3 regions of the Microbacterium sp. ARD31 genome follow, and region 2 is predicted to be linked to each of the others. Evidence: riboswitches for the same ligand, from Rfam matches in the RefSeq annotation. Region 2 holds a riboswitch; each other region holds the start of a gene.
The links. Region 2 has a riboswitch for thiamine pyrophosphate ahead of Q9S36_RS21635 (thiamine ABC transporter substrate-binding protein). Riboswitches for the same ligand answer to the same signal wherever they lie in the genome.
Positions count from the first base shown of each region.

Region 1: it holds a riboswitch for thiamine pyrophosphate, as region 2 does, so the genes downstream of both, Q9S36_RS15980 (ECF transporter S component) here and Q9S36_RS21635 (thiamine ABC transporter substrate-binding protein) in region 2, are expected to answer to the same signal.
Region 3: it holds a riboswitch for thiamine pyrophosphate, as region 2 does, so the genes downstream of both, thiE (thiamine phosphate synthase) here and Q9S36_RS21635 (thiamine ABC transporter substrate-binding protein) in region 2, are expected to answer to the same signal.

Region 1 is NZ_JAUZVE010000005.1:55,197-64,544, reverse strand. It holds gene Q9S36_RS16005 (NAD(P)-dependent oxidoreductase) at 1-468, opposite strand, end outside; gene Q9S36_RS16000 (enoyl-CoA hydratase/isomerase family protein) at 465-1,247, opposite strand; gene Q9S36_RS15995 (SDR family NAD(P)-dependent oxidoreductase) at 1,292-2,053, opposite strand; gene Q9S36_RS15990 (energy-coupling factor transporter transmembrane component T) at 2,166-2,954, opposite strand; gene Q9S36_RS15985 (ABC transporter ATP-binding protein) at 2,951-4,429, opposite strand; gene Q9S36_RS15980 (ECF transporter S component) at 4,433-5,071, opposite strand; TPP riboswitch at 5,064-5,173, opposite strand; gene Q9S36_RS15975 (D-alanyl-D-alanine carboxypeptidase) at 5,212-6,690, shown strand; gene Q9S36_RS15970 (DnaJ domain-containing protein) at 6,703-7,632, opposite strand; gene Q9S36_RS15965 (enoyl-CoA hydratase/isomerase family protein) at 7,636-8,703, opposite strand; gene Q9S36_RS15960 (ATP-binding cassette domain-containing protein) at 8,809-9,348, shown strand, end outside.
Region 2 is NZ_JAUZVE010000009.1:40,679-50,026, forward strand. It holds gene Q9S36_RS21615 (C40 family peptidase) at 1-570, opposite strand, end outside; gene Q9S36_RS21620 (phosphatase PAP2 family protein) at 856-1,902, opposite strand; gene Q9S36_RS21625 (ABC transporter ATP-binding protein) at 1,924-2,925, opposite strand; gene Q9S36_RS21630 (iron ABC transporter permease) at 2,928-4,562, opposite strand; gene Q9S36_RS21635 (thiamine ABC transporter substrate-binding protein) at 4,661-5,743, opposite strand; TPP riboswitch at 5,733-5,842, opposite strand; gene Q9S36_RS21640 (alpha/beta hydrolase) at 5,939-6,838, shown strand; gene Q9S36_RS21645 (GNAT family N-acetyltransferase) at 6,835-7,284, shown strand; gene Q9S36_RS21650 (aldehyde dehydrogenase family protein) at 7,238-8,383, opposite strand; gene Q9S36_RS21655 (helical backbone metal receptor) at 8,440-9,186, shown strand; gene Q9S36_RS21660 (MarR family transcriptional regulator) at 9,196-9,348, shown strand, end outside.
Region 3 is NZ_JAUZVE010000069.1:13,269-22,616, forward strand. It holds gene Q9S36_RS47345 (thiamine phosphate synthase) at 1-54, opposite strand, end outside; gene thiG (thiazole synthase) at 51-827, opposite strand; gene thiS (sulfur carrier protein ThiS) at 824-1,012, opposite strand; gene Q9S36_RS47360 (FAD-dependent oxidoreductase) at 1,003-2,043, opposite strand; gene thiE (thiamine phosphate synthase) at 2,043-2,636, opposite strand; TPP riboswitch at 2,630-2,739, opposite strand; gene Q9S36_RS47370 (sulfatase) at 2,826-4,085, shown strand; gene Q9S36_RS47375 (helix-turn-helix domain-containing protein) at 4,092-4,802, opposite strand; gene Q9S36_RS47380 (acyl-CoA dehydrogenase family protein) at 4,909-6,099, shown strand; gene Q9S36_RS47385 (flavin reductase family protein) at 6,102-6,632, shown strand; gene Q9S36_RS47390 (calcium-binding protein) at 6,640-7,923, opposite strand; gene Q9S36_RS47395 (hypothetical protein) at 8,240-9,049, shown strand; one part of gene Q9S36_RS47400 (IS3 family transposase) at 9,210-9,348, shown strand, end outside.

The sequences.
Region 1 (9,348 bases), on a different contig from region 2:
TGAGAGGTTCAGCGGCGGCGACAGCGACAGGATGTGCGGGTTGGCGGCATCCCGCAGGATCGGGACGGCGGCGCGCGAGAGCATGAACGTGCCGCGCACGTTGACGTCCTGCATGAGGTCGTACTTCTTGGCCTGCAGGTCGAGCGAGCGCGAGAGGTCGATCACCGAGGCGTTGTTGACGACGATGTCGATGCCGCCGAACTCGCCCTGGGTCTTCAGCACCGCTTCGGTGACGTCGTCGTCGTTGCGCACGTCGCCCACGATCGGCAGCGCGTCACCGCCGGCGGCGCGGATCTGGTCCGCGGCCGAGTGCACCGTGCCCTCGAGCTTCGGATGCGGCGTGTCGGTCTTCGCCAGCAGCGCGATGTTCGCACCGTCGCGGGCGGCGCGAAGGGCGATCGCGAGGCCGATCCCCCGGCTGCCGCCCGACATCAGGATGGTCTTTCCGGCAAGGTGCTTCTCGCTCATGCGGGTCTCCTCGAGGTGGTGGATGCCGCGGCGAACGCGGCGACGCGGGCACGGGACTGCGGGGTGTCGAACGCGGCGCCGATCGAGCGCGCCTCGTCCGCGAGATTGTCGGCGAAGGTCCGTCCCGCGCCGGATCGGACGAGACGTTTCGCCTGACCGAACGCCGCCGAGGCACCGGCGAGCCAGAAGTCCGCCACCGCGCGGGCGCGGTCGGCCACCTGATCCGCGGCGACGACCTCGGTCACAAGCCCCCAGTCGAGGGCCGTCGCGGCGTCGATCGTGAGGTCCTGCAACAGCAGCTGCAGCGCCCGCCGCTGCCCGACCGCCGCAGGCAGCAGCGTCGAGACGCCGAGGTCGGGGGTGAGCCCGATGTTGGCGTACTTGCTCACGAACCGGGCCTGCTCCGAGGCGACGATGTAGTCCGCGGTCAGCATCAGCCCGAGCCCGCCGCCGGCCACCGCGCCCTGAACGGCGGCGACGATCGGCTTGTCGGACTCGACGAAGGTGCGGATGCCGTCGTGGATGACGTCGGCTGCGGCGGTGACGTCCGCGCCGGACGCGCCCGACGTCGACATCTCGACGACGTCGCCTCCGGCGCAGAAAGCAGGACCGGCGGCATCCAGCAGGATCGCCTCGACCGACTGATCGGCGGTCAGCTCGTGCGCGAGGTCACGCCAGCGGCGCCCCATCTCGAACCCCATCGCGTTCAGCGAGGCCGGCCGGTTGAAGGTGACGCCGGCGAGGGCGCCCTCGCGCGAGACCAGGATCGATTCGCTCATGGCGGTGCTCCTCGGGGTGGGGTGAAGGGGGACGGGGGTGGCGGCTACTTCGGCGCCATGCGGATCGCGCCGTCGAGGCGGATGGTCTCGCCGTTGAGGTAGCCGTTGTCGACGATCGCCGCGACCAGTCGTGCGTACTCGTCGGGTCGGCCGAGACGCTGCGGGTAGGGCACCTGCTGCCCCAGCGAGTCCTGCGCGGCCTGCGGCAGGCCCTTCAGCATCGGGGTCTCCATGATGCCGGGGGCGATCGTGACGACGCGGATGCCGTGGCGCGCCAGCTCCCTCGCGATCGGCAGCGTCATGGCGTGCACTCCGCCCTTGCTCGCCGCGTACGCGGGCTGCCCGATCTGCCCGTCGAAGGCGGCGACGCTGGCGGTGTTGACGATGACGCCGCGATCGCCGCCGGCGGTCGGCTCAGTGCGCGCCATGGCGGCCGAGGCCTGCGCGATGACGTTGTAGGTGCCGATGAGGTTGATACGCACGATGCGCTCGAAGTCGGCGAGCGGCGTCGGCTCGCCGTCGCGGTCGAGCACCTTCGCCGGCGGGGCGATCCCGGCGCAGTTGACAACGACCCGCAGGGGCCCGGATGCCGCGGCGTGCGCGACGGCGCCGGCGACCTGTCCGGGGTCGGTGACATCGGCCGCGGCGAAGGACCCGCCGAACTCGCCGGCGACCTCGGCACCGGCCGACGAGGGCAGGTCGACGATCGTGACGGCGGCGCCGGCGGCCGCCAGTCGCTGCGCGGTCGCGAGACCGAGGCCGCTGGCCCCGCCGGTGACGAGGGCCGATGCGCCCGTGAGCTCCATGCTGTTCTCCTTCGAACCACCGCCGAACCGGCGCGAAACGGAATCCGGTTCCAGCATACGCGGGACCGCGTCTCACGCGTTGCGGGTGCCGGGGTGCTCGCCCCAGGGTAGGTCAGCCGGGCCCGAGGATGAAGTTCCACGTGCCCGCCGCCACTGCGGCGACCACGGCGACCGCAGCGATGGCGGCCCCGAGCCCGATGAGCGCCCACTCCGGTGCGCCGAATCGGGAGCGACGCGCCCACGTGCGGGTCCCGTCCGCGCCGAACCCGCGGGCCTCCATGGCGGTCGCGAGCTTCGAGCCGCGCCGGATCGACAGCACCAGCAGCGCGAACGCCATGCCGAAGAAGCGGCGCAGGCGTCCCCGATCCGCCACGCCCCGGGCGCGGCGGGCGAGTTCGAGCGCGCGCCAGTCGTCGATGAACAGCCCGACCATGCGCAGCCCCGCCAGCGCACCCAGCACGAAACGCGCCGGCAGGCGCAGCACCTGCGCCAGCCCGTCGGCGAGATCGGTCGGGTCGACGGTGACGAAGAGCACGACCGACGGGAGGGCGATCGCGAGGACCCGCAGAAGGGTGGCGGCGGCGAGGGCGAGGGAGCCCTCGCTGATGCGCACGACGAACCATTCCGCGTAGATCTGTCCCGAGGTCTCGCCGTACAGCGCGATCGTGAGGGCGGTGAGCGGCGCGGCCAGCCACACCGGCCACGTCCGCGTCCAGAACTCCCGCCACGCCAGGCCGGCGAAGGGGATGAGGAGCAGCTCGAGCACGAGCGCCACCGCTGCCGAGACCACATCGAGGGTGAAGACGAGGGGGATGGCGATGACCGCCGCGGCAGCGAGCTTGGCGACGGGGTTGATGCCCGCGACCACACCGGTGCGAGCGCGGGAGTCGAGCAGGGTCACGACGCCCCCTCCGCCGCGGATGCCGGCAGCTCGAACCGCCGGGAATGCAGCGCTGTCACGACGTCGAGATCGTGCGTGATCGTGACGATCGCCGACCCCTCGTCTCGCAGGCGCGCCAGGATGGCCACCAGCTCCGCCCACGTCCGGGCGTCCTGACCGAAGGTCGGCTCGTCCAGGATCAGCACGCGAGGCCGGGTCGCCAGCGCCGCGGCCACGGTCAGCCGCCGCTTCTCGCCGCCCGACAGCGTGTAGGGATTCGCCCGCGCCAGCGGTGCGAGGCGGAGGCGCTCGAGAAGCTCGTCCACGCGGCGCGACGTCTCGTCCGCGTCGAGCCCGAGCGCGCGGGGACCCACTTCGAGCTCGGCGCGCACCGTCGTCGTCAGCAGCTGGTGCTCCGGGTCTTGGAACACGGTGCCGATGCGCGTGAGCAGCTGGCGGGAAGACCACCGGATGGGAGCCGCCGCGACGCCGTCGCCCAGCGCGCCCGCCGCCGACACGTCCCCGGATGCCGGGGCGATGAGTCCGGCGAGGGTGAGGCCGAGCGTGGACTTGCCCGCGCCGTTGGGTCCGGTGATCGCCAGCGCGGAGCCCGCGTCGACGGTGACGTCGATCCCCGAGGCGACAGGCCTTCCGGTCACCCGCTGGACGGCCAGGTCACGGGCCACCAGCAAGGGCTCGCCGGGCGCGCGGGCGGGCGGCGGCGGAAGCGGGGGGCGGATGCCGGGCACCCAGACCCCGGCTTCGGCCAGCCGCGGCCCCTCTCCGCGCAGCACCTGATCCGGCGTGCCGTCCGCGACCATGCCACCGCCTCCGGCACCGAGGACGATCACGCGGTCGATCAGCGGCAGCCACACCTCGACGCGGTGCTCGACCACCACGAGGGTTGCCGGGTGGGCATCGAGCATCGCCCGCACGGCCTCCCGCACCTCGACGACGCCGTGCGGATCGAGGTTGGCGGTCGGCTCGTCCAGCAGCACGAGCCCGGGGCGCATGGCGAGGACTCCGGCGAGCGCGAGGCGCTGCTTCTGACCGCCGGACAGCGCCTTCGTCGGCCGGTCGAGGGGCACGTCGAGACCGACGGCGTCGAGCGCGTGACGCACCCGCGGCCAGATCTCCTCCCGCGGGACGCCGAGGTTCTCGCACCCGAAGGCCACATCGTCGCCGACGCGCGCGAGGATGACCTGCGAATCGGGGTCCTGAAGGACGAGCCCGGCGCGCCCGCGGGCGCCGGAGGCCGGCATCCCGTCGATGAGGAGCTCGCCCGCCTGCTCACCCTCCTCGTCGCCTCCGAGCACGCCGGCGAGGCCGTGCAGCAGCGTCGACTTGCCGGCCCCCGAGGCGCCCAGCAGCAGCACGCGCTCCCCCGGCTCGATGGTGAGGTCGACACCGCTCACCGCCCACGCGCGCCGCGACGCGTGCCGCCAGCCCCACCCTCGCGCCTGGACGGCGGCCGCGCGGAGCCCGGCGGTGTTCACGCGTCAGACACGGGCGCGCACATCGCGCCCCGACGCGAACCGGTCGAGCGCGCCGGTGGCGGCGATCCCGCGCGCCAGCAGCCACGAGAGGGCACCGGCGATGACCGCTCCCGAGACGATGGTCGAGGCGAGGTACACGAGGGTGAAGGTGGTGTCCGCGCCGGCGTACCACAGCACCAGGTTGTTGATGCCGCCGGCGAGCGCCGCACCCGCGCCCGCGAGGACGGCCACCGGCAGGCTCCAGCGCTTGTACAGGAAGAGCAGGAAGATCAGCTCGGCGCCGAGCCCCTGCACGAGGCCGGCCTCGATGGTGAGGAAGCCGCCCCATTGGTTGCCGACGAGCGCCGACACGACGGCGGCGAGGGTCTCGGTGTAGATCGCGGCACCGGGCTTGCGGATGATCAGCGCGCCGAGCACTCCGGCGAACAGCCACGGACCGTCGAGCAGACCCTGCAGGCCGGGCAGCAGCGGTTCGAGCAGTGCGCTGGGCCCGAGGTATCCGACGTTCCAGGCCAGGAAGATCAGGCCCGAAGCGACGCCGATGACGCTGGCGACGACGATGTCGACGACGCGCCAACGCAGGCTCCGCTTCCCAGCGGTGGTCGCCTTCTCGGCGGTGGATGCGGACGTGGACGTGTGCATCTTCTCTCCTCCCTGCGCCGGCATGATCCGGATCAGGTTCGACGGTCGAAGCGTGGATCGCTTCCTCTCAGCCCGGCTCACCGGACTCCCGTGGTTGTGGCGATGAGTATACCGGCGTACGGGAGCGGTAGTTTTGTCGCGTGACCGTCGATGACGCCTCCCTGCTGTCGCGCCGTGACGCGCGCGCACAGAACCAGGCGGAGTGGCCGGCGGACGAAGACCCGGATGCCGCGACCGGCGCGACCGGCGACGGGGGGCCGGTGGTCTCGACCTCGGGGCGCATCGCCCTGACGTGGCTCGACGATCGCACGGTCACGCCCCGACCCATCACCACGCCCACCCTCGTCGCGTCGGGACTGCTGGATCGTCCGCCGTGGCGGTCGCCCCTGCGGGCCGGGGTGCTGGTGCCGCTGGCGATCGCCGTGCTCGTCGCCCTCGTCTACACCGCGACCACCCTGCTGTGGCCGCTGTCGGCCGTCGAGCCCACCATCGCCGACGTCGAGGTCGCCCCGGTCCCGGCGGCCGCGGCCGAGCTCAGCTGGCCGAGCGAGGGAAGCGCCGCCGTCGCCGTGGCGGGCGCGGGAGGCACCGTGGTGTCTCCCGCTGCCGCGGACGGGACCACGTCATCCGGGGACACCGCGGACGCCATCGCCAGCATCACCAAGGTCGTCACCGCCCTGGTGGTCCTCGACGAGATGCCGCTTCCGGCCGGCGAGGACGGACCGGAGTTCCGGTTCACCTACGCCGACTCGGTGGACTACTGGAACTACCGCTCCCGGGGCGAGTCGGCCCTCGACGTCCCGGTCGACGGCGTCCTCACCCAGCGACAGCTGCTGGCGGGGATGCTCGTCGGGTCGGCGAACAACTACGCCGACCGGCTCGCGGGCAACCTGTGGCCCTCGGATGCGGTCTTCGCCGATGCTGCGAACGAATGGCTGCGCGCCCACGGCGTGCCCGGTGTCACGGTGGTCGAGCCCACGGGGATGGATGCCGGCAACCGGGCGAGCCCCGCCGCGCTGATCACCCTCGCGCAGAGGGCCATGGCGAATCCGGTCATCGCCGACATCGTGTCGCAGCGGGTGATCGAGCTCCCCGGCGCCGGCCGCGTCGAGAACACCAACGCGCTGCTGGCGGACGAGGGCGTGGTCGGGATCAAGACGGGCACGCTCGCCGCGTGGAACCTGCTGTCGGCGAAGGACATCACCGTCGACGACACCCCCGTCCGCGTCTACGCCGCCGTTCTGGGCCAGGCCGACGACGACGCCCGCAACGCGGCCACCCGCACGCTGTACGCGGACGTCGAGCGCGAGCTGCAGACCGAGCCGACGGTGGCCGCCGGTTCGGTCGTCGGCACCGTCGAGACCGTGTGGGGCGAGCGCGTCGAGATCGTGGCCGACGCCGACGCCGACGTGGTGCTGTGGAACGGCGCGGCGGGGATCGTCTCGACGACCTTCGATCTGGGGGACGCGCGCGCCGACGGCGCGACGGTCGGAACCCTGACCGTCGACGGGCCCCTCAACGACACCACCGTCGATCTGGTCCTGACCGACGACGTCGACGACCCGAGCGCGTGGTGGCGCCTGACGCACCCGCTCGAGCTGTTCGGCCTCGACGGCTGACGGCGAGCCGGCTCAGACGAAGACGACGGCGCGCTGGAGGCGCGTGCGGATGTCGAAGACCTCGTTGCCGCCCACGTCACGGGCGCCGGTGATCCCCCGTCGCAGCACGGTGGACAGCGCGCTGCGAGACACCACAGCCACCGGCATCCCCCGGACCTTTCCGATCTCGTCGATCGGGTCGAGCACGTCCTCGTCGGGGAGCACCACGATCGCGCCGCTGAAGCGCACGCCGGCCGCGCGGGCGATCACCCGCATGCGCGCGACGAGGGTCGCCACCGGCGGCTCGCCGACACCCTCGCCGACGAGCTCGCCCCGGCGCGAGCGCACCGGTCCGCCGAAGTCCTCCGACAGCACTGCATAGAGCCCGCTGGGGCCCAGCACGATGTGGTCGAGCTTGTCGTCGGCGTGGCCGCCGCGCCCGGCGGCCGCGACGTCGTGCCACACGGTGTAGCCCATGCCGAGGTCGGAGACGATGCGCGCGGTGGCCTCCTCTGCGAGCGCGTCGGCGAGCAGGCGCCGGACCGCGTGGGGCGCGGAGCGCACGAGCGCCGGGTCGTACGGATCCGCCACGGTCACCCCGCGGCCCGCCCACTCGCGGATGAGCGACAGGTAGCGCTCCCGGCGCCAGCCGCCGGGGTGCCCGAACGAGCGGGCGCGGGGGCGCGTGTCACGCGTCGCCGTGCGCGGCGGCGACCACTCCGACCACTCCGGGGGCGCACTCGCACCGAACCCGTGGCCGCGGTCGTAGGCCGCCCGCGCCTCGGCAGTGCCGACGAGCTCCCACGCCCGCTGCACCTGCACGAAGACGGCGGCGTCCCCGCCGGTGTCGGGGTGGGTCTGGCGCAGCCGCAGCCGATACGCCTTGCGGAGCGCCTCGTCGTCGACGTCGGGCGCGACGCCGAGCACGTCGTATGCGGATGCCGAGAGCGGACTGTCGAACACGGGTCAGTCGTCCGCCCACAGCGGCTGGTCGGGCACGAAACCGAAGGCCTGGTCGACGGTCGCCGGATCCAGGTCTGCGAAGGTTGCCGGTTGCCACCGCGGGGTGCGGTCCTTGTCGATCAACTGCGCCCGGATCCCCTCGACGAGGTCGGGCTGAGTGGCCGCGAACCACATCACCAGGCCGTACTCCTGCGCGAGGACCGCGCGCAGATCGGGAAGGGTCCGCGCACGTCGGACCGCTTCGAGCGTGACGGCCAGCCCGGTCGGCGACAGCTCTTCGAGGGTGGATGCGGCATCCGCGGCAGCAGCGTCTCCGTGCTCGCGCAGTCGCGCGATGATGTCGGGCACGGTGTCGGCGGCGAACGCGTCGTCGATCCACGAACGGGCGCGCTCGAGCGGCGCCTGCTCGGGGGTCTCGTCGAACAGCAGGACGAGCTCGGTCGGCGTCGCCGGATCGGCCCGGGTGCGCAGGGCGTCCGCGAGGCTCGCGAGGCGATCCGAGGGGACGACGTGATCGGCAAGTCCGACGTAGACGGCGTCCGCGCCGCCGATGACCGCACCGGTGAGGGCGAGGTACTCCCCCAGCCGGCCCGGGGCGTGCGCGAGCAGCCACGTGCCGCCGACGTCGGGCGTGAAGCCGATGCGGGTCTCGGGCATCGCCAGCTGCGAGCGCTCGGTCACGATGCGGATGGTCGCGTGTCCGGCCAGCCCGATGCCGCCCCCCATGGTGACGCCGTCGGCGAGGGCGACGATGGGCTTGCGGTACTCCGAGATCCGGGCGTTGAGCGCGTACTCGGCGCGGAAGAACTCCGCGGTGGCCTCGGGGCGGCCCCCGCGGATCTGCTCGGCGAGGCCACGCACGTCGCCGCCGGCGCACAGTCCGCGCTCACCGGCGCCGTCCAGCAGCACGAGATCCACCTCGGTGTCGTCCTGCCACCGGTTCAGCGCATCGGCGAGGTCGCGGATCATCCCCAGGTCGAGGGCGTTGATCGCACGCGGCCGGTTGAGTGTCAGATGCCCGACCCCGTCGCCGGTGCGAGCCAGCACGCGGGGTTCGTCGTTCGCGGTCACCCCGCCACGTTACCCGGCTGCACCACCGGGCCGCCGTGAATCCCGGGCCGGACGGCCGTTGTGGGTCAGGATAGGGTGAACGGCCACGACAACGAGAGGTTCGGCATGCCCGAAGGACAGGTGCTGGAGTTCTCCGCAGTCACCAAGCGATTCGGCGGCATCACCGCGGTGTCGGATTTCACCGCCCGCGTCGAACCAGGACGCGTCACCGGCTTCCTCGGCCCCAACGGTGCCGGCAAGACGACGACGATGCGCATCCTGCTGGGCCTCGTGAAGGCGACGTCGGGCACCGCCACGATCGGCGGCACGCCGTACCGCAGGCTCCGGCATCCGCTGCAGAGCGTCGGAGCCGTCCTCGAGGCCTCGAGCTTCCACCCGGGCCGCACCGCCGCGAACCATCTCACCGTCTACGCGCAGGCGGCCGGCATCGCGCGGACCCGCGTCGACGAGGTGCTCGACCTGGTCGGCCTCTCGGATGCCGCAGGCCGGCGTATCGGCGGGTTCTCCCTCGGCATGCGCCAGCGCCTGGGGCTCGCGTACGCGCTGCTGGGCGATCCCGGAGTGCTCGTGCTCGACGAGCCGTCCAACGGCCTGGACCCCGAGGGCATCCGCTGGATGCGCGGCTTCCTCCGCGGCCTGGCGCGC
Region 2 (9,348 bases):
GACGGCGGACGCGGCGATGAAGGCGTCGTACTGGTGGTCGAGCGCGTCGGAGGTGTTGCCCATGGTGACGCTGCGGTCGATCATCGACTCGATGCCGTCGGACTCGACGACGGCGCTGAGGCCCTGGACCTGGGAGGCCTCCTCGTAGGACCGGACGACGGTGTCGGCGTAGAGCTCGCGCTGCGCCTCGACGTCCTGCCGGGCCGCCGTCGCCGCCTCCTGCGCGTCCGTCGCCTCGAGACGCGCTTGCTCGGCACGCCAGCGGGCCCCGTTGTAGGCCTCGGCCGCCTGCGCCGCGGTGTCGCCCGCCCCCTCCAGGGCCAGGTTCGCCCGGATCAGGTCGGCCTGCACCGCCGCGACGTCACGTCCCTTGGCCGCCGCCCGCTGCTGCGCGGCCGCCACGTCGGCCTCCGACGGCACGGTCGATCGATCGGAGCTCCCCTCGTCCGCGAACGCCGCCCCGTGCGCACCACCGAGCCCCAGCGCCACGACGAGCACGAGGGCACTCGCTCGGCGCGACGTCGTACGACGCGGCGCCGCGGCCGGGTCCTGCGGTGGAGCGAAGGGCACGGGGGTTCCCCTTGTGGTCTCGGGCCCGTGCGACTTCCCCTTCGCACGGGCAACGCGAGGCACGCTAATCAACTTTCGTCACACAAGGAACACTTTCCCCAACTTTTTCACCTTACCCCGGCGTGTCGCCTTGCAAACTACACCGCTGTCATTCCCTACCGGGCAGTTCCTCGCGGTTCGCGACACCCACCGGGCAGTTCCTCCCGATCGCACTCGCCCCGTCCAGAACGAAGTGCCCGGTCACCGCCCCGGAGGGGAACGAAGTGCCCGGTCGGCGGGACGCCGTCAGTCGGCGTCGACGGGCACCTGGGCGGTGGTGGAGGTGGGATGGGACGCGAGCCCGTGTCTGTCGAACTTCTGCCCACTGGCGAGTCCGCCGAGCCAGAAGGAGAAGAGGGCGATGACCACGCCGGCGAGGTCGTCGGCGATGTAGTGCCAGCCGAAGTAGAGGGTGGCGACCACGGTGATCGCGAAGTTCGCCCAGAAGACGATCTGGATGATCTTGTTGCGCAGCGTGTACTGCACCATCAGCGCGACCAGCAGGGTGATCGCGACGTGCAGCGACGCGAACCCCGCGACCGACTGCACGGCACCCTCCGCGCCGTCGCGGATGACCCCCTTGCGGCCGTAGTACAAGGCGCGCATCAGCGCCTTCGACCCGGTGTCCGGGAGATCGGTGTAGAGGTAGGAGTACTGGAAGCCGGGACCGAGGGTCGGCAGTGCGTAGTACGACGCCGTGCCGAGCGACCAGGCCAGGCACTGCGAGGTGGCGAACCAGTAGCCGAAGGTGATGTTGCGCGACCACACGAGCCAGGCCGCGAGGGCCAGCGGCACGAGCGGCAGGAACCAGAGGTAGATCGTCGACAGGAAGTGGGCCATGAACCCGGTGCCGAAGACCGTGTGCAGGATCGTCGCCGGTTCGTGGCCGAACATCAGCGCCCGGTCGATCAGGTGCAGCTCACGGTCGTACTTGTCCTCGCCCATGATGAAGGGCAGGAAGGACTTGAGGTTCCGGTAGCAGACGTAGGTGATGTAGAAGCAGACCAGGCCCAGGACCACGAGCACGATGCGGTCGCGGTCCCAGTGGGTGCGGATCCGCTCGCGCACGAGCTCCGGCATCAGCGCGGGCTTCATCCGCGAGGCCCACAGCGTGCGCGGCAGGACGTCGAGCAGGAACGCGCCGAAGACCAGCAGCGGCAGCCTCAGCCACGACGGGCCGAGGAAGCCCTCGGGGTCGACCAGGGGACGGTCGAGGCTGATCGCGGCTGCCACGGCGAGTGCGCCCATGACAGCGGCGACCCCGATGAGGAGGGCGTAGGCCGGTCGATACACGCAGGTCAGTGTAGGGACGGGTCAAGGGGCGACTGAGATCGGCAGGACCGCGAGACGTGTCACATCGACCCGGAGCGCCACCGCGTCGCCCGGGGCGACCCGGCTGCCGAGCGGCGCCACGGCGTCCAGCGACCCGACGCCCTCGACCGTGACCCCGAGGCGCACCTGCTCCGGCGTCACCCGGGACGACTCGACCCGGGCATCCAGCGCACCGGCGGGGTCCACGACCAGTGCGGAACGGCGCAGTGCGACGGCGTACGCCGGCTCCAGGCCCGCTGCGGCCGCCACCCGCGCCGCCGCCGGGCCGCGCACCACGCGGGCGTAGCCGAGGAAGAGCGCGGTCGCCTCGTCGACGGGCTCGCGCCACACCTCGTCGATTGCGCCCTCCTGCACGACGCGCCCCTCGCGCATCACCGCGAGCCGGTCGGCCAGCGCGAACGCCTCCTCGTGGTCGTGGGTGACCAGCAGCGCCGTCGTGCCCGCCGCGTGCAGGATCGACCGGAGGTCGCTCGCCAGTCGCTCGCGCAGCGTCGCGTCGAGGGCGGACAGCGGCTCGTCGAGCAGGATCAGCCGGGGCTCGACGGCCAGCGCGCGGGCGAGGGCGACGCGCTGCCGCTCGCCGCCCGACAGCGTCCCCGGCAACCGGTCGCCGTACCCGGACAGGCCGACGAGGTCGAGCAGCTCCCCCACCCGGCTGGCGACCTGCGCGGAGGGCAGTCGCCGCAGGCGCAGGGCGTACGCCACGTTGCGCGCGACGCTGAGGTGGGCGAAGAGCTGGCCGTCCTGGAACATCAGGGCGAAGCCCCGCTTGTGGGTCGGTGTGCCGGACAGGTCGGCGCCGTCCCACGAGACCGTCCCGGCCGCCAGCGGCTCCAGCCCGGCGACCGCGCGCAGCAGGGTCGACTTCCCGCACCCCGAGGGGCCGAGCACGGCGAGCACCTGGCCCGAGGCGAGCTCCAGCGACACGTCGTCGACCGCGAGCGCGTCGCCGTAGCGCACGGAGACGTCCGTCAGGGAGAGCACCGTCAGAACGCTCCCACACCCGGCACCCGGAGGCGCTCGACGGCCAGCATCACAACAGCGGTCGCGACGGCGAGGACGACGGAGGCGGCCAGTGCCATGCCGTAGTTCATCTCGCCCGGGTGGCCGATCAGCCGGAAGATGACGACCGGCAGGGTCGGGCTCTCGTCGCGCGCGAGGAACGAGGTCGCGCCGAACTCCCCCAGCGAGGCGGCGAAGGCGAACCCGCTCGCCGCGAGCACCGGCTTCCAGGCCGCCGGCAGGTCGACGGTCAGCAGGGTGCGCAGCGGCGAGGCGCCGAGCGACGCCGCCGCCTGCCGCTGACGGTCGTCGATGCCGCCGAGGACCGGCGTCAGCGTGCGCACCACCAGGGGGAGCGCGACGAGCGCCTGCGCCATCGGCACGAGCAGTGGCGAGTCGCGCAGGTCGAGCGGCGGCCGGTCGAGGGTGATGAGGAAGCCGAAGCCGAGCGTCACCGCGCTCACGCCGAGCGGGAGCATGAAGAACCCGTCGAGGGTCGAGCGCACCCGCCGCTCGACGACGGAGTGCGAGCGCCGGGTGACGATGGTGGCGACGGTGACTCCGAGCAGCAGCGCCATCCACGTCGCGTCGACGGCCGTGCGCAGGCTCGTGACCAGCGCGCTCGTCACCGGCACCACCAGCGCCCGGTCGTCGCCGGCCGTGGTCAGGGCACGGTAGTTGGCCAGGCCCCAGCCGTCGCCCACGCTCAGCGAGCCCACCACCAGGGTGAGGATCGGCAGCAGCACCGCCGCCAGCACCGCGACGGTCGCGGCGACGACCGGCAGGTCCCCCGGGCGCACGGCCCGGGGCGGGGTGACGGTGCGGGGCGCGGTGGGGTCGGGGACGGCGCGCAGCCGCGCCGCGAGGGCCAGCAGGCCGACGACCACGACGATCTGCAGGACCGACAGGGCGGCGGCCGCCTGCAGGTCGAAGACCGTCGTGGTCAGCAGGTAGATCTCGGTCTCGACTGTCGCGTGGCGCACCCCGCCCAGGGTCAGCACGATGCCGAACGCGGTCGCGCAGAAGAGGAACACGACGCTGGCCGCACCGACGATCGCAGGGCGCAGCGCCGGCAGGGTCACCGTCCGCAGCACCTGCCACGGCGTGGCGCCCAGGGCGGCCGCCGCCTGCCCCGGCCGCGGGTCCAGCGACTCCCACGCGACGCCGACCGTCCGGATCACGACGGCGACGTTGAAGAAGACCAGGCCGCACACGATCGCGACCGGCGTGCCGTCGAGGCCGAGGAAGCCGAGCGGCCCGCCCTCCCCCAGGAGCTGGCGGAACGCCACGCCCACCACGACGGTCGGCAGGACGAACGGCACGAGCAGCGCCGCCCGCACCGCCGCGCGACCGGGCAGCGCGAGCCGGTGCAGGGCGTACGCCGCCGGCAGGCCCAGCACGACGGCGACGAGCGTCGCGACCGCCGAGGACCACACGGTGAACCAGGCGACCCGGTGCACCCGCGGCCGGGTCAGCACCTCGAGGACCTCGCCCGGCGCGAAGCGGCCGTCGACCACGAAGCCCTCGGAGACCATCCCGGTCACCGGCAGCACGAACAGCACGCCCAGCACCAGCACCGGGCCGGCGGCCAGGAGAAGGAGGCCGGCGACCCGCCTCATGGGAGTGGGGTTTCGAGGCTCGTCGCTGGCGCTCCTCGCACCTCAACCACCGAGCGCCCCGGTGGTCGAGGTGCGAGCGGAGCGAGCCTCGAGACCTCTCATCGCGAGATGACGTCCGTCCACTCCGTCAGCCACTGCTCGCGGTTGGCCGCGATCTCGGCGGGGTCGACCTCGTAGGGGTCCTCGGGCTGCTCGGCGAAGGCGGCCCAGTCCTCGGGGATCGTCGCGCCGGGCATGACCGGGAAGACGTACATCGACTCCGGCAGCGCGCTCTGCACCTCGTCGCTGAGCAGCCAGTCGACCAGGGCGGCCGCACCTTCCGGGTTGTCGGCACCCTCGAGCACGCCGGCGTACTCGACCTGGCGGAAGCAGGTGTCGAGCAGCGCCGCCGTCGTGCTCCGCCCCCCGGAGACCGTGAAGGCGGGCGAGGAGTCGTAGGACACCACGATCGGACGCGTGCCGTTGTCGGAGCCGGCGGTGAAGTCGCCGTAGTAGGCGTCCTCCCAGCCGTCGACGACCTTGGTGCCGTTGTCGAGCAGGTCGGTCCAGTAGGACTGCCAATCGTCGCCGAAGGCAGCGACGGTCGCGAGGAAGAACGCCATCCCGGGGCTGCTCGTCGAGGCGCCGGGGGTGACGAACAGGTCCTGGTACGCCGGGTCGGCGAGGTCCTCGAGCGTCCGGGGCGGCTCGAGCCCCTCCCGGTCGAACCAGGCGGTGTCGACGTTCACGCACACGCTCGCCGAGTCGACCGGGACGAGCCGGTCGGAGCCGTCGGGCAGGGCGTACTCGACGGGCGGCTGCGTCGTCGGCGAGACCTCGGCGAAGGCGCCCTCCCCCAGCGGTCGCGAGGCGAAGGTGTTGTCGACGCCGAAGGCGGCGTCGGCGATCGGGTTGTCGGCGGTCAGGCTGAGCTTGGTGGCGAGGGTGCCGGCGTCACCGGCGGCGCGCACCTCGAGGGTGTAACCGCTCTCGTCCTCGAACGCCCTGACCAGCCGCTTCGGCAGGTGGAAGGACTCGTGCGTGGCCAGGACGACCGTCCCGCCGGCGCCTCCGGTGGAGCCGCTGGGGCTCGCGGTGGTCTCGCTCGCGGACTCGTCCGAGCCGCCTCCGGCGAGGCTGCACCCCGCGAGCGTGACGGCGGCGGCCGCGGTGGTGAGTGCAGCGCGGACACGTTGGTGCATGGTGACTCCCTATCGCCGGTGCTAACCGGATCAGGTTCGGAGGGTCTGCGGCTGGTCCGCACTCTCAGCACGCCTGCACGTGCTCCCCTGTCTTCTGGCGCCAGCGTACTAGGACACCTCTGTGGCCGCCCGACGTAGGGCATGGCGCGCGTCGAGCGGCCAAGTGTCCGCTCGAGCACCTCTAGGGTCGGGGGCATGCCGAGCCGCCGCCACGACCTGCTGGCCACCCTCGTCCCGAAGATCCGCAGGTCCCGCGAGCTCGACAGCGAGCCCGCGGAGCGAGCCCGGGTCGAGGCCTGGCACCGCACCCTCGACCGCGCGCTCCCGACCCGCGTCACGCCCGGCTTCGCGAAGCGGTGGGACGCCACGGTCACCGACATCGGCTTCCCGTGCCACGTCCTGACACCACGCACGCGACGGCCGGTGCGGACCCTGTACTACGTCCACGGCGGGGCGTTCATGGCGCCCATCGACGCCTTCCACGTCCGGTACGCCACCCGGCTCGCCGACGCGATCGGGGCGCGGGTCGTCATGCCGGACTACCCGCTCGCGCCCGAGCACACCTGGCGCGACTCCCACGACGCGCTCGTCGACGACGTCGCCCGCTGGGCGGGGCGCGAGGGCGGGGTCGTCCTCGCCGGCGACTCCGCCGGCGGCGGCCTGGCACTGGCAGTGGCCCAGTCCGTCCGCGACCGCGGGCTCACCCCGGCCAGCCACCTCGTGATGCACGCGCCGTGGGTCGACCTCACCACCTCGACCCCCGAGACGCACGACGTCGATGCGATCGACCCGTGGCTGTTCATCGGCAAGCTGCAGGCGTACGCCGGGTGGTGGGCCGGCACGTCGCAGGACCTGGGGCGGCCTGAGGTCTCCCCCGCCCTCGGCGAGCTGGCCGGCCTGCCGCGGGCGCTGGTGCTCTACGGCACGCGCGACCTGCTCTTCCCGGGCTGCCGGCTGCTCAGGCAGCGCGCCGGCGAGGCCGGCTGGGACCTGACGGCGATCGAGGAGCCGGACCTGATCCACGTCTACGGGCTGCTGCCCTTCGCACCCGAGGCCCGGCGCGCGTTCGCCCAGGTCGTGGAGTTCCTGCGATGAGCCTGCAGGTGCGGTGCGTCCGGTTCGACGAGCTGCCGACGCGGCTGGCGTACGACGTGTGGCGGCTGCGCCAGCAGGTGTTCGTCGTCGAGCAGCACTGCGCCTACCCCGACCTCGACGGCCGCGACCTCGAGGCCGCGACCCGCCACGTGCTGCTGCTCGAGGACGACCGGCTCGTCGGCTGCCTGCGCGTCCTCGACGACGGGGACCGGGCGCGCATCGGCCGGGTCGTCGTCGCGCCGGACGCCCGGGGCCGCGGTCTGGCCCACCGCCTGATGGAGCGCGCCCTCGAGGAGTGCGGCGACCGCGACGTCCACCTCGACGCCCAGACCGGGATGACCGGGCTCTACCGCGGCTACGGCTTCGAGGTCAACGGACCCGAGTTCGACGACGACGGAGTCATGCACGTGCCGATGGCGAGGTCCGGGACTCCGTCACGACCATGAGCACCGGCCCGAGCAGCTCCTCGGTGACCAGCCGGGAGTCGCGGGCCACGCCGCCGATGACGGTCGGCGGGACCCACCAGCCGGGACGGTCCAGCGCCCGGCCACCGCGGGCGACGTCGGCGCCCTCCGACTCCGCCAGCGCGACGTAGCGCAGCACCCGGTCGCGGGCCACGGGCGAGCGCAGCGGCCCGCAGAGCGTCGCGGGGTCGAGCGGGTCGCCCACCACGACGGAGTCCATCGCCCGGATCGCCGCCGTGCGGGCGTCCATGTAGCGGAGCGCGGGCACGACGACGCTGGTCGGGATACGGCACGCCTGGCCGGCGTTGGTGGCGACGGCCACCGCCGCCCGGGCCACGACCGCCTCGAGGTCCGCGTCGTCCTTCGCGCGGATGCTGACGGGGTGGCCGGTGTCGGTGCGGACCTGCTTGCGTGCCCGGGTGGCCGCGTCGCGGACGCGCTCGGCGACGACCTCGGAGCCGGTGAAGGCCACCTCGTCGACACGGCGGTCGACGGTGAGCCCGATGGCCACGTCGACGTCGCGGGTGACCACCACGTTGAGCACCCCGCGGGGCAGGAAGTCCAGCGCGATGCGGCCGACCTCGATGGCGGCGCGCGCCGCCTCGGGAGCCGGCTTGAGCACGACTGCGCCCCCGGCGACGACCGCGCGGCGCACCTCGGCGAGCGCTGCCGCGAGCGGCGAGGTGGCCGGCGTGATGACGGTGGTGACCTTCGGGTCCGCTCGGCCCGGGCCGCTGTGCAGCGCGGCCACCGGCTCGTCGACGTGCACGGAACGCAGCGCGACCGGGACGCCGGTCTCGGTGGCCAGCAGCTCGACCAGCCGGTCGGACTCGGCGAGCAGCGCCTCCTGGAAGCCGAGCAGCGCCTTGAGCCGCATCGGCCCGTCGGTGCTCCAGCCGGTGGCGTGGACGGCGCGCCAGGCCGCCTCGACGGCGTCCTGCGCGTCCTCGGGGCCGGCGTCGGGGAGGTCCCAGAGCTTCTCCCCGGTCGAGGGGTTGCGGGCCGGGAAGCTCCAGCCCGCGCGCGTCGCCCGCTCCCTGCCGTCGATCGGCAGGCCCACGGGACCGGCGTGTGCGCTCATGGGGCCAACTCCACCACGACGCCCCGGCCGTCCACCAAACCCCTAGGGTCACTGGCATGGCGGACGACGACCTGGGAGCCGAGGTGCCCCTGCGGGGAGCGGCCCGGCGGGTGGTGTCGCTCGTGCCGTCGCTGACCGAGGCGATCGCGGCGACGGCACCGGACCTCCTCGTCGGGGCCACCGACTGGTGCACCCACCCGGCCGACCTCGACGTGACCCGGGTGCGCGGCACCAAGAACCCCGACCTGGCCGCGGTCCGCGCGCTCGCGCCGGACCTCGTCGTGGCCAACATGGAGGAGAATCGCGAGCTCGACGTGCGCCGCCTCCGCGACGCCGGCGTCGTGGTGTGGGTCACCCGGATCGAGACCGTCGAGCAGGCGCTCGCCTCGATGTCGCGCCTGTTCGCCGTCGCCCTCGACCTCGACGACCCGCCCTGGCTGGCGTCGGCCCGCGCGCTGTGGTCGGAGCCGGTCGCCCCGCGGCTCGCCGTCGCCGTGCCGATCTGGCGCGACCCCTGGATGGTGGTCGGCTCGGGGACCTACACCGACGACCTGCTCGCCCGGGCCGGGCTGGCCAACGTGCTCGCCGACCGCGACGGGCGCTACCCCGGCGTCACCCCGGACGAGGTCGACCGCGCCGGCGCGGACGTCGTGCTGCTGCCGGACGAGCCCTACGTCTTCACCGCCGACGACGGCCCGGAGGCGTTCACCACCCCGACCCGGCTGGTGTCGGGGCGGCTGCTGACGTGGTACGGCCCGGCGATGGTCGAGGCGCACGCCGAGCTGGCGGCGCTGACTGGCTAACCTCCAGCCATGACCCGCGACCCCATCGGCGAGGCCCACCGGCAGTGGGTCGCCCACGGCTGGGCCGACGCCGCCGACGGCATGGCGATGGTGACGTCGGTGGTGCGAGCCCAGCAGCTGCTGATGGAGCGGATCGACGCCGTGCTGCGACCTCGCGGGCTG
Region 3 (9,348 bases), on a different contig from region 2:
CCGGCCCAGCCGCAGCTGGGCACGGTCGGTCAGCACGACGAGCCGCGGGATCACGCGATCCTCCCGTCCAGCGGGCTCGCCGAGCGCGCCACGGTCCGGCGCGGGATCCGGCCGGCCCGCCGTGCGGCGGCGCCTGCGTCGACGGCCGCCCGCAGTGCGCCGGCCATCGCGACCGGGTCCGCGGCCCGCGTCACCGCACTCGCCGCCAGGACCGCGTCGCACCCGAGCTCCATGGCCAGCGCCGCGTCGGAGGCCGTGCCGATGCCGGCGTCGAGCACCACCGGCACGTCGACCGCGGCCACGACCGACTCGATGAGGTGGGGGTTGAGGATCCCGAGGCCGGAGCCGATCGGCGAGCCGAGCGGCATCACCGCCGCGCAGCCGACGTCCGCGAGGCGGCGGGCGAGCACCGGGTCGTCGGTCGTGTAGGGCAGGACCGTGAAGCCGCGCGCGACGAGCTCCGCCGCTGCCGCGACCAGCTCGACGGCGTCGGGCAGCAGGCTCACCTCGTCGCCGATCACCTCCAGCTTCACCCAGTCCGTGGCCAGCGCCTCGCGCGCCGTCTCGGCGGTCAGCACGGCCTCGCGGGCCGACAGGCAGCCGGCGGTGTTCGGCAACACCGGGACCCCGCGGTCGCAGAGCGCCGCGAGGAGCCCGCCCGGTGCGGTGCTCGACGTCCGCCGCACGCTGACGGTCACCACTCCGGGCCGGGCCGCGTCGAGGACCGGGTCGACCAAGTCCGGTCGCGGCAGGCCCCCAGTGCCGAGCAACAGCCGCGACGACAGGGTGCGCCCGCCGATCACGAGGTCGCTCGTCCGCTCGGTCATCCGCCGGCCACCGCCGTGACGAGCTCGACGACGTCGCCGTCGGCGAGCAGCCTGCTGGCGTGCTCGGCGCGCGGCACGACCTCGTGGTTGACGACGGCTGCGTGCCCGCTCGGGAGGGGGCCGAGCAGGTCCTGCAGGGTCCGGGCGTCGGCGTCCAGGGGGACGCCGTTGAGGGTCAGGCGCATGGCATGCCTCCGGTGGTCGTGGTGGTGGGGTGGTTAGCGGTCAGGAACCGTCGGGGGTCGACGGCCGGGTCGGGGGCCGCGCCCTCGAGGGCGTCGGCGAGGAGCCGGGCCGTCAGCGGGGCGAGCAGGACTCCGTGGCGGAAGTGGCCGGCCGCGAGCCAGGTGCGCGGGTCGTCAGTCGGGCCGACCAGGGGCAGGTGGTCGCGCGTCGCCGGCCGGTCCCGGGCCTCGCACGCGAGCACCTCGGCCCGGTCGAGCGCGGGCAGCAGCACGCGTGCGGGGCGGAGCAGCCGGAGGACGCCGCCCGCGGTCGCCGCCGGCGGCTCGTCGTGCTCCTCGACCGTGGCCCCGACCACCACCTCCCCGTCCGCGCGCGGCACGAGGTAGACCGGCTCGCCCGCGACCCAGCCCCGGACCACGTGGCGCGGCGGCACGGTGGTCCGGAGCCGGACGACCTCCCCGCGCACGCCTCGGACCAGACCGGTCCACGGCTCGGGAAGCAAGGCTCCGGTGGCGACCACCGTCGCGTCCGGACGTGCCGCCGGCAGGCGGTCCCGGACCCGGCCGCGCAGCCGGGCGAGCAGGCTGGCGACCACCGCCCGGGGGTCGACCGCCCGGTCGTCGAGCCGGATCCCGCGTGACGTGCGTCCGATCCCCGGCTCGAGGCCGCGGACCTCCGCGTGCCCCAGCAGGTCGACCGGGATGCCGTGCCGCGCCAGCACCTCGGCGTGCCGCTCGACGTCCTGGCCGTCACCGGCGTCGTACCCGACCACGAGGGTCCCGTGCTCGTGGAGGGTCACGCCCAGCCCGGCGGCGTACGCCGGCCAGAGGGCCGCGCTGGCCAGCCCGAGCCCCAGCACGTCGGCCTCTCCGAACCAGGCCTCCCCCGCCGGTGACAGCATCCCGGCGGCGACGGCCGAGGCACCGCTCCCAGGTGCCGGGTCGACGACGGTGACGTCGTGGCCGCGGGCGAGCAGCTCGTCGGCGCAGGCGAGGCCGACGATGCCGGCGCCGAGGACGTGGACGCGCATCAGCCGAGCTCCTGCACCAGCTCCTTCGCTGCGGCGACGGGATCAGGTGCGCGCCAGATGGCACCGATCACCGCCACGCCGTGGGCACCCGCGTCGACCACCGGACGCACCCGGCCGGTCTCGATGCCGCCGATGGCCACCAGCGGCAGCACGCCGCTCGCAGCGGCGACGGCGGGCACCCCGAGCGCGGGCGGGAGCCCGGCCTTGCTGGACGTGGCGAACACGGGTCCGAACCCGGCGTACGCCGCCCCTGCCGCGGCGGCCCGCTCGACGTCGCCGCGGTCGCGACAGGTCGCTCCGACGAGCAGGTGCGGCGCGGCCGCGACGGCCAGCGCGACCGGGAGGTCGTCGGCCCCGAGGTGGACCCCGTCGGCCTCCGTCGCCAGGGCGACGTCCAGCCGGTCGTCGACGACGACGGTGGCGCCGAACGGGCGGACCGCGCCGATCACGACCCGCGTGAGCTCGACGAGCTCACGGGTGGTGGCCACCTTGTCGCGGACCTGGAACCCGTCGATCCCGGCCTCGGCCAGGTCGCCGAGCAGGGACAGGTCGTCGGTCGAGGAGACCAGGCAGAAGATGCGCGTCGACAACACGTGGAATCACTTCCTTCGCCGGCATGACCCGGATCAGGTACGACGGTCGGAGCGGCTCCAGCTCCCTCTCAGCCCGCTGCCGCGGACTCCCGTGTGGACGGCGACGACGCTAGCAGAGGTCGTCGGCCGAGGTCGCGCTGGTGCCGTCGAGGCAGGCGACCGGGTGTGCGGCGTGCGTAGGGTGGGCGCGTGGCCGACAACGTGCTGTGGATCGTCACCGACGACCAGATGCGCTCGACCCTGCGGTCGATGGACCGCACGTGGAGGCGGCTGGTCCGCAAGGGGGTGCACTTCCGTCGCGGCTACAGCGCGATGCCGCTGTGCGGGCCGGCGCGCGCCTCGATCCTCACCAGCCGCTACCCCCACAACCACGGCTGCGACAGCAACATGACCCACCAGCCCTTCGTCGGGCAGGGGCACGACCGGGACACCGCGGCGACCAGGCTGCAGGGCGCCGGCTACAGCACCGGCTACTTCGGGAAGTACATGAACGGCCTCGGCCTGGACCCGACCTACGTCGCCCCCGGCTGGGACCGCTGGGTGGCGCTGCTCGACGGCATGATCGACGACCCACGCGTCAACGTCGACGGCACGGTCCGGCGCGTCGAGTCGCAGCGGGGGTTCGACCAGTTCGCCGGCAAGCGGCTGCGCCGCTTCATCCGTCGCCACCAGGACACCGGGCCGTGGTTCGCGGTGTACTCCCCCACCGCCCCGCACGGCCCCTACACGCCGAGCCCCGAGCACGCCGACGACTTCGACGACGTCGAGTGGGACCCGCCGGCGTTCAACGAGGCCGACATGAGCGACAAGCCCACGTGGCTGCGCGACCTGCCGAAGCAGGAGCGTCGCCGGATGCGCAAGATCTACGAGGGCAAGCTCGAGGAGCTCCAGGACGTCGACGACCAGGTCGGTCGGATCCTCGACGTGCTGCGACGGACCGGCCAGCTCCGCAGGACGTGGATCTTCTTCGTCTCCGACAACGGCTACCTCCTCGGCGAGCACCGGCTGCTCCACAAGTCGCAGCCCTACGAGGAGGCGGCCGGCATCCCCTTCGCCGCGCGCGGACCCGGCGTCGAGCCGCGCACGGTCGACGCGCTGGTCTCCCAGGTCGACCTCATGCCCACCACCCTCGACATCGCCGGCCTGGACCCGGACGACGGACGCGAGCTCGACGGCCGCTCGATGCTCGGCCCTCTCCGGTCCGGCGACTGGTCCAGCTGGCGGCGCCGCCTGATCATCGAGAACACCAACCTCGACTGGGCGCTGCTCCGCGAGGGCTCCCGTGCCTACATCGAGCACGCCGGCACCGGGGAGTGGGAGCTGTACGACCTCGAGCGCGACCCGCACCAGCTCACCAGCCTGCGCGACGTGGATGTCACCGAGCTGTCGCGGAAGACCGCGGAGCTCGCGGGTGCGCAGGGGCGCGCGTTCCGCAGGTTCGAGCAGTAGGAAGTCTCAGCGAGGTGCGGGCCCGGCGACGGGGCGCCCGGCCCGCTCGCGGGTGACCTCGGCCCACGGACTCCACCGGAACCACGTGGGAAGGGCTACGGTCAGGCGGGGTGGCCCGGCGACCTCGATCCGTCCGGCGTCCACCGCCTCGGACCAGCGCTGGTAGCCCTGGAAGACGTCGGCGAAGGCCGCGGTGTCGGCTGAGGCGAGGACGTCGGTCTCGAAGCCCGGGTGCTGGAGGCACACGGAGGCCTGGCCGTGGTCGAGGACCATCCAGATCGTCTGCGGCTCCGGGGCGGTGTGCCGGAACTCGATGACGGTGCGCAGCGGCGGGAACCGGGACGGGTCGACCCTCCGGTGCATCCACCACATCAGCGTGGCAGGCGGCACGTCGTGCGGACGGAAGTCGTCGAAGAGCCACTCCACCGCCCAGCGCCCCAGGCTGTCGATGACGCGCTCGAGGTCCCGCCCGGCCGGCGTGAGGTGGTACTCGCTCCCCCGGCCCGTCGCGGCGGGCCACGTCTCGACGACGCCCGTCTTCTCCAGGTGCCGGAGCCGCTGGACGAGCAGCGAACGGGAGATCCCCGGCATGCCTCTGGCGATGTCGTTGAACCGGGTGTTGCCCAGCACCAGCTCCCGGATGATGAGCGGGTTCCACCGGTCGGCGATGACCTCGCTGGCCATCGCGACCGGACAGTAGCTCCCGTAGTCGGGCATGACTCATCCTCGCAGGGCTCGACGGCGGGTGGTAGTCCAGAACCTGGACCAGTGGGGTCACGATCGTGCACTGGATGCCGCTCGCGGCCACGCCGATGCTCGACGCATGACGACATCCACCCAGCCCCGCGCCGAGAGCGCGCAGTCCGACACCCGTTCCGACCACCACGCCACCGGCACCTCCGGCTCGCTCGTCGAGCGCGCGAGGGCCATCGGCCCACGGCTCGCCCGGCACGCTGCCCGGCACGACGTCGACGGCACGTTCGTCGGCGAGGCCTACGACGCCCTCCGCGACGTCGGCCTGCTCACGGCGGCCGTCCCTGCCGAGCTCGGCGGCGAGGGCGCCACGATCAGCGAGCTCACCGCCCTCCAGCGCGAGCTCGCACACCACTGCGGCGCGACCGCGCTGGCGAGCTCCATGCACCAGCACGTGGTCGCCTTCACGGCGTGGCGCTACCGCCGGGGGATGCCGGGGGCCGAGGCGACCCTGCGCAGGGTCGCCGAGGACGGGCTCCTCCTCGTCTCGACGGGCGGAGGCGACTTCACCCATCCCCGGGGCGAGGCGGTCCCGGCCGAGGGCGGCTATCGGGTCTCGGGCCGCAAGCGGTTCGCCAGCCAGTCGCGTCACGGGTCGGTCATGTCGACGATGTTCGTCCTCGACGATCCCGAGCAGGGTCGCCGGGTGCTCAACATGGCGGTGCCCCTCTCGGCGCCGGGCGTGACGGTGGTCGACACCTGGGACACCCTCGGCATGCGCGGCACGGCCAGCCACGACATCCTCCTCGAGGACGTGTTCGTGCCGGACGACAAGGTGCTCGCGAACCGGCCGTACGGCGTGGTCGACCCGCCACTTCAGGTCATCGCGAGCGTCGCCTTCCCGATCATCTCGGGCGTCTACCTCGGCGTCGCCGAGGCGGCGTACGCGGAAGCGCTGGCGTCCGCCGCGGCCCGGGCCGACGACCCGCTCGTGCAGCGCACCGTCGGGGTGATGCGGCACAGGCTGCAGGTGGCGGAGTGGGCGCTGGACGGAGCGCTCGCTGCCGTCGGCGACGACCCGACGCCGTCGCACGAGCGGTTCCTCGCGGTGATGACCGCGAAGGCCGAGGTCGCCCAGGCGGGCGTCGAGGTCGTCGACCTGGCGATGGACGTCGCGGGTGGCCAGGCCTTCTTCAAGGGGTCGGTCATCGAGCGCGCCTACCGGGACGTCCGGGCCGCGAAGTTCCACCCGCTGACGCCCGAGGCCACGCTCGTGGAGTCGGGACGCCAGGCGCTCGGCGTGCCCGGCCTGCTCCAGTAGGGATGGGACAGGTCGTGGACGGCACGCCGACCCTGGAGCCGTTGCACCTGCGGCACTGCCTGTCGCGGTTCGCCACGGGTGTGTCGGTGGTGAGCTACCGAGGCGAGGGAGTCACGCGCGGGGTGACCGTGAGCTCGTTCACGTCCGTCTCGCTCGACCCGCCGCTGGTGCTGGTGTCCGTGGCCCGCTCGGCGAGCGCTGCCGGCCACCTCGGGCGCGTGCCGTTCACCGTCAACGTCCTCGACGCCACGCAGCTGGACCTCGCACTCCACTTCGCCGGCCGGCGGCGTGCGCCTTCGGGGGTCGGCTGGCAGTCGACGGGCGACCACCTGGCGCCGACCCTCGACGGTGCGCTCGCGTCGTACCGCTGCGAGGCGTGGCAGTCGTACGACGGCGGCGACCACCGGCTGCACCTCGGACGTGTCGTGAAGGTCGCCGTTCGCGCTGACGGCGAGCCTCTGCTGTTCGACCGAGGACGATTCTGGGGCGGACCGGGCGTCGAGCTCGACTCCGAAGCCGTCAGCGCCGCCTGACCGCGGGTCAGCGACGTACCTCGCACTGCCGTCGTTCCTCGCCGCTGATGCACCGGTCCCTGCCCGCACCACCGACGAGCTGGTCGCGACCCGGGCCACCGTCGAGGAGGTCGCCGCGTGAGCCGCCCACCAGGATGTCGGCCCCGCGCCGGCCGTACGCCCTCACCTGCATCCCGTTGGTCACGGACAGGCGGTCGCGCTTCGAGCCGCCCACGTAGGTCAGGCGACCGGGACGCCCGGAGAACCTGAGGTCCTCGACGCCCTCGTAGCGCGCCCGCTTCGCTCCGCCGACCGTCACGCGCTTGCGCGGCACGTCGACGACGTACCTCGAGCCCCGCGGGAACTCGGACTTCGGCGCCCGCATCCGCACGATGTCACGTCGGCCGCTGCCGGCATCCACCTCGATCCGCGTCCTGCGGATGAGGTCCGCCTCGATCTCGTCGTCGCCCCGTCCGCCGTGGACGTCGGCACCGTGGCGCGACACGAGGTAGTCGTCACCGTTCCCACCACCGATGGCGCTGCGCCGCCCGCTCGCCTCGGCGAAGTCCTGGCCGTCGTCGCCGTAGAACCGGTCGCGCCCCGTGTCCGGCGAGAACACGGCGTCGTCGCCGTCGCCGGCGCGCACCACGTCGTCCCCCCGCCCGGGCTCCAGCACGTCGTCACCGCCGAGCCCTCGGATCCGGTCGTCGCCGCGGCCGCCCTCGATGCGGTCCGGGACGTTCGCACCCGTCAGCACGTCGTCGTACGCCGAGCCCACGATCCCGCCCGAGAAGGCCGGCACCGCGATGGTGTCGGTGCCCTCCCCTGACGCCCTCCCGGCCGCGAGGTCCACGGTGACCGGGCCGCGCGCGTCCTGGAAGACGACCTTGTCGTAGCGGGCCGGCTGGTCCACCTCGTCGACCGTCGCCGATGCCGGGTCGTCGCCGAGGTCGACGTGGTCGTTGCCCGGACCTGGTATGACGATGTCGCCGGAGTAGCCGTCGTCGGGGACGTAGAAGTCGTCGAGGCCGCCGAACAGCCGGTCGTCGCCCGGCCCGCCGACCAGCGTGTCCGCGTTGCCGAGCCCGCAGATGGTGTCGTTGCCGGCACCCCCGTCGACCCTGTCCTGGGCGAAGCTGCCGAGGATGACGTCGTCACCGGGCGTGCCGGTGGTCGCCTCGCCGGGGACGACGACGATCGTGGGCACCTTCCCGTCGCAGGTCGTCTCGGCCGCGGCGGGACCGGCGGTCAGGCCCACGACGCCGAACGGCGCCAGGGCGATCAACGAGACAGTGATGGACGTGCGTCGCATGGCTCTCCTCCGAGTGGGTCGGGGTCCCTCTGGGGGTCTTCCGAGTGTGACGCGTCGACCTGCCGAGGAGTTGTGGGGCGGCTCGTCCCAGGTTCCGCCGGCGGGCGGGACGAGGCACGTCACAGCATGACTCGATGTGCCGAAGCACGCCGGCACGGGGCGCAATGTCGCGCCCCGGACGGAAGTGACGCAGCCTCTGGTCACGGACAGAGATTGGGGCGTCGCCATATCAGTTACGTGACGCGGGAGGTCCTTGACGCCAGTGAGGCGCGGGGAGCACCTTTGATTTCAAAACGGGACACCCTCGGGGGCAGCCATGAACTTCATGCAAACCAAGCCGGGCAAGGTTCTGCTTATTTGGGTGCTGGCTCTCCTGGCTGCAGTCGTCTGCTTCGGGCTCCTCGAGTCTTCTGGAGTGATCGATAACGGCGTGGTGCAACTGGGAGGCGCCTTCGCTGGGTTCATCGCGACCCTCTACGTCCTGAACCGAGTTTGGGGCGAGGACGACCTTGAAGCCCGAGCCACAAGCATCGGGAGCCCCTTCCTGTACGACGAGGTTGTGAAGGCGCTGGACCTGCGGAACGGCCCACCTGACGCGCCGGATCAGTTGGTCCCTCTCACGGACTACTACCGAGTGAAGAAGCTAGGTCAGAAGAGTGAGCTGACCATGCACTACGCCACCACTTCTGAGATGAGTTGGCATGGGAGCTCGACTCACCCCGCTGCGAAGTGGGAGGAGCGCCCGCAGGTCTCCCACACCGGGATTGATGGCCAGGTTCTCAGGAACGAGTACCTAGTCACGGTGAATCTGGGCGAACTGGCCCGGGGTGAAGCGACACCGGTCATAAACAACGTGACGTACCTGAACGCGTTCAAGGGAGTCGACTCGGAATGGTTAGAGACCCATATGGAGAAACCCACCGGGCGACTAACGATGCTCATTCTCGCTCCAAGCGACTGGGAGTTTGTTTCAGCAACTGGTCACAAACGAATCGAACGAGACGATCCGGAGCTGAGTGATCAACAGCCTGCAGTGATAAGCGACGGTAGCGTCGTCTATTGGTCCGTCCATGAGCCGCAACAATCGGTTCGATATGGACTTAGGTGGACGTGGAGGCGTCGATAAGCGATGTGTGACGCATGAGCACGAGCAGCTCACGTCGGTGTACGACTATTAAGCAACGTGCTAGGCCCGCGTCTCTGTCGCGGCGAAAAGAGGGTCTGCTGCACGGATAGGTGACATCTGATCTGCGTCGATGTGAGTCGGCGCTGGAAGGATGTGCACCATGCCCAAGGCGTTTCCCAAAGAGTTCCGCGAGGACGTGATCCGGGTCTACCGGGACTCAGATGCCTCGATGGCCCAGGTCGCGAAGGACTTCGGCATCTCGCCGTCGTGTCTGAAGCGGTGGCTTGCGATCGACGAAC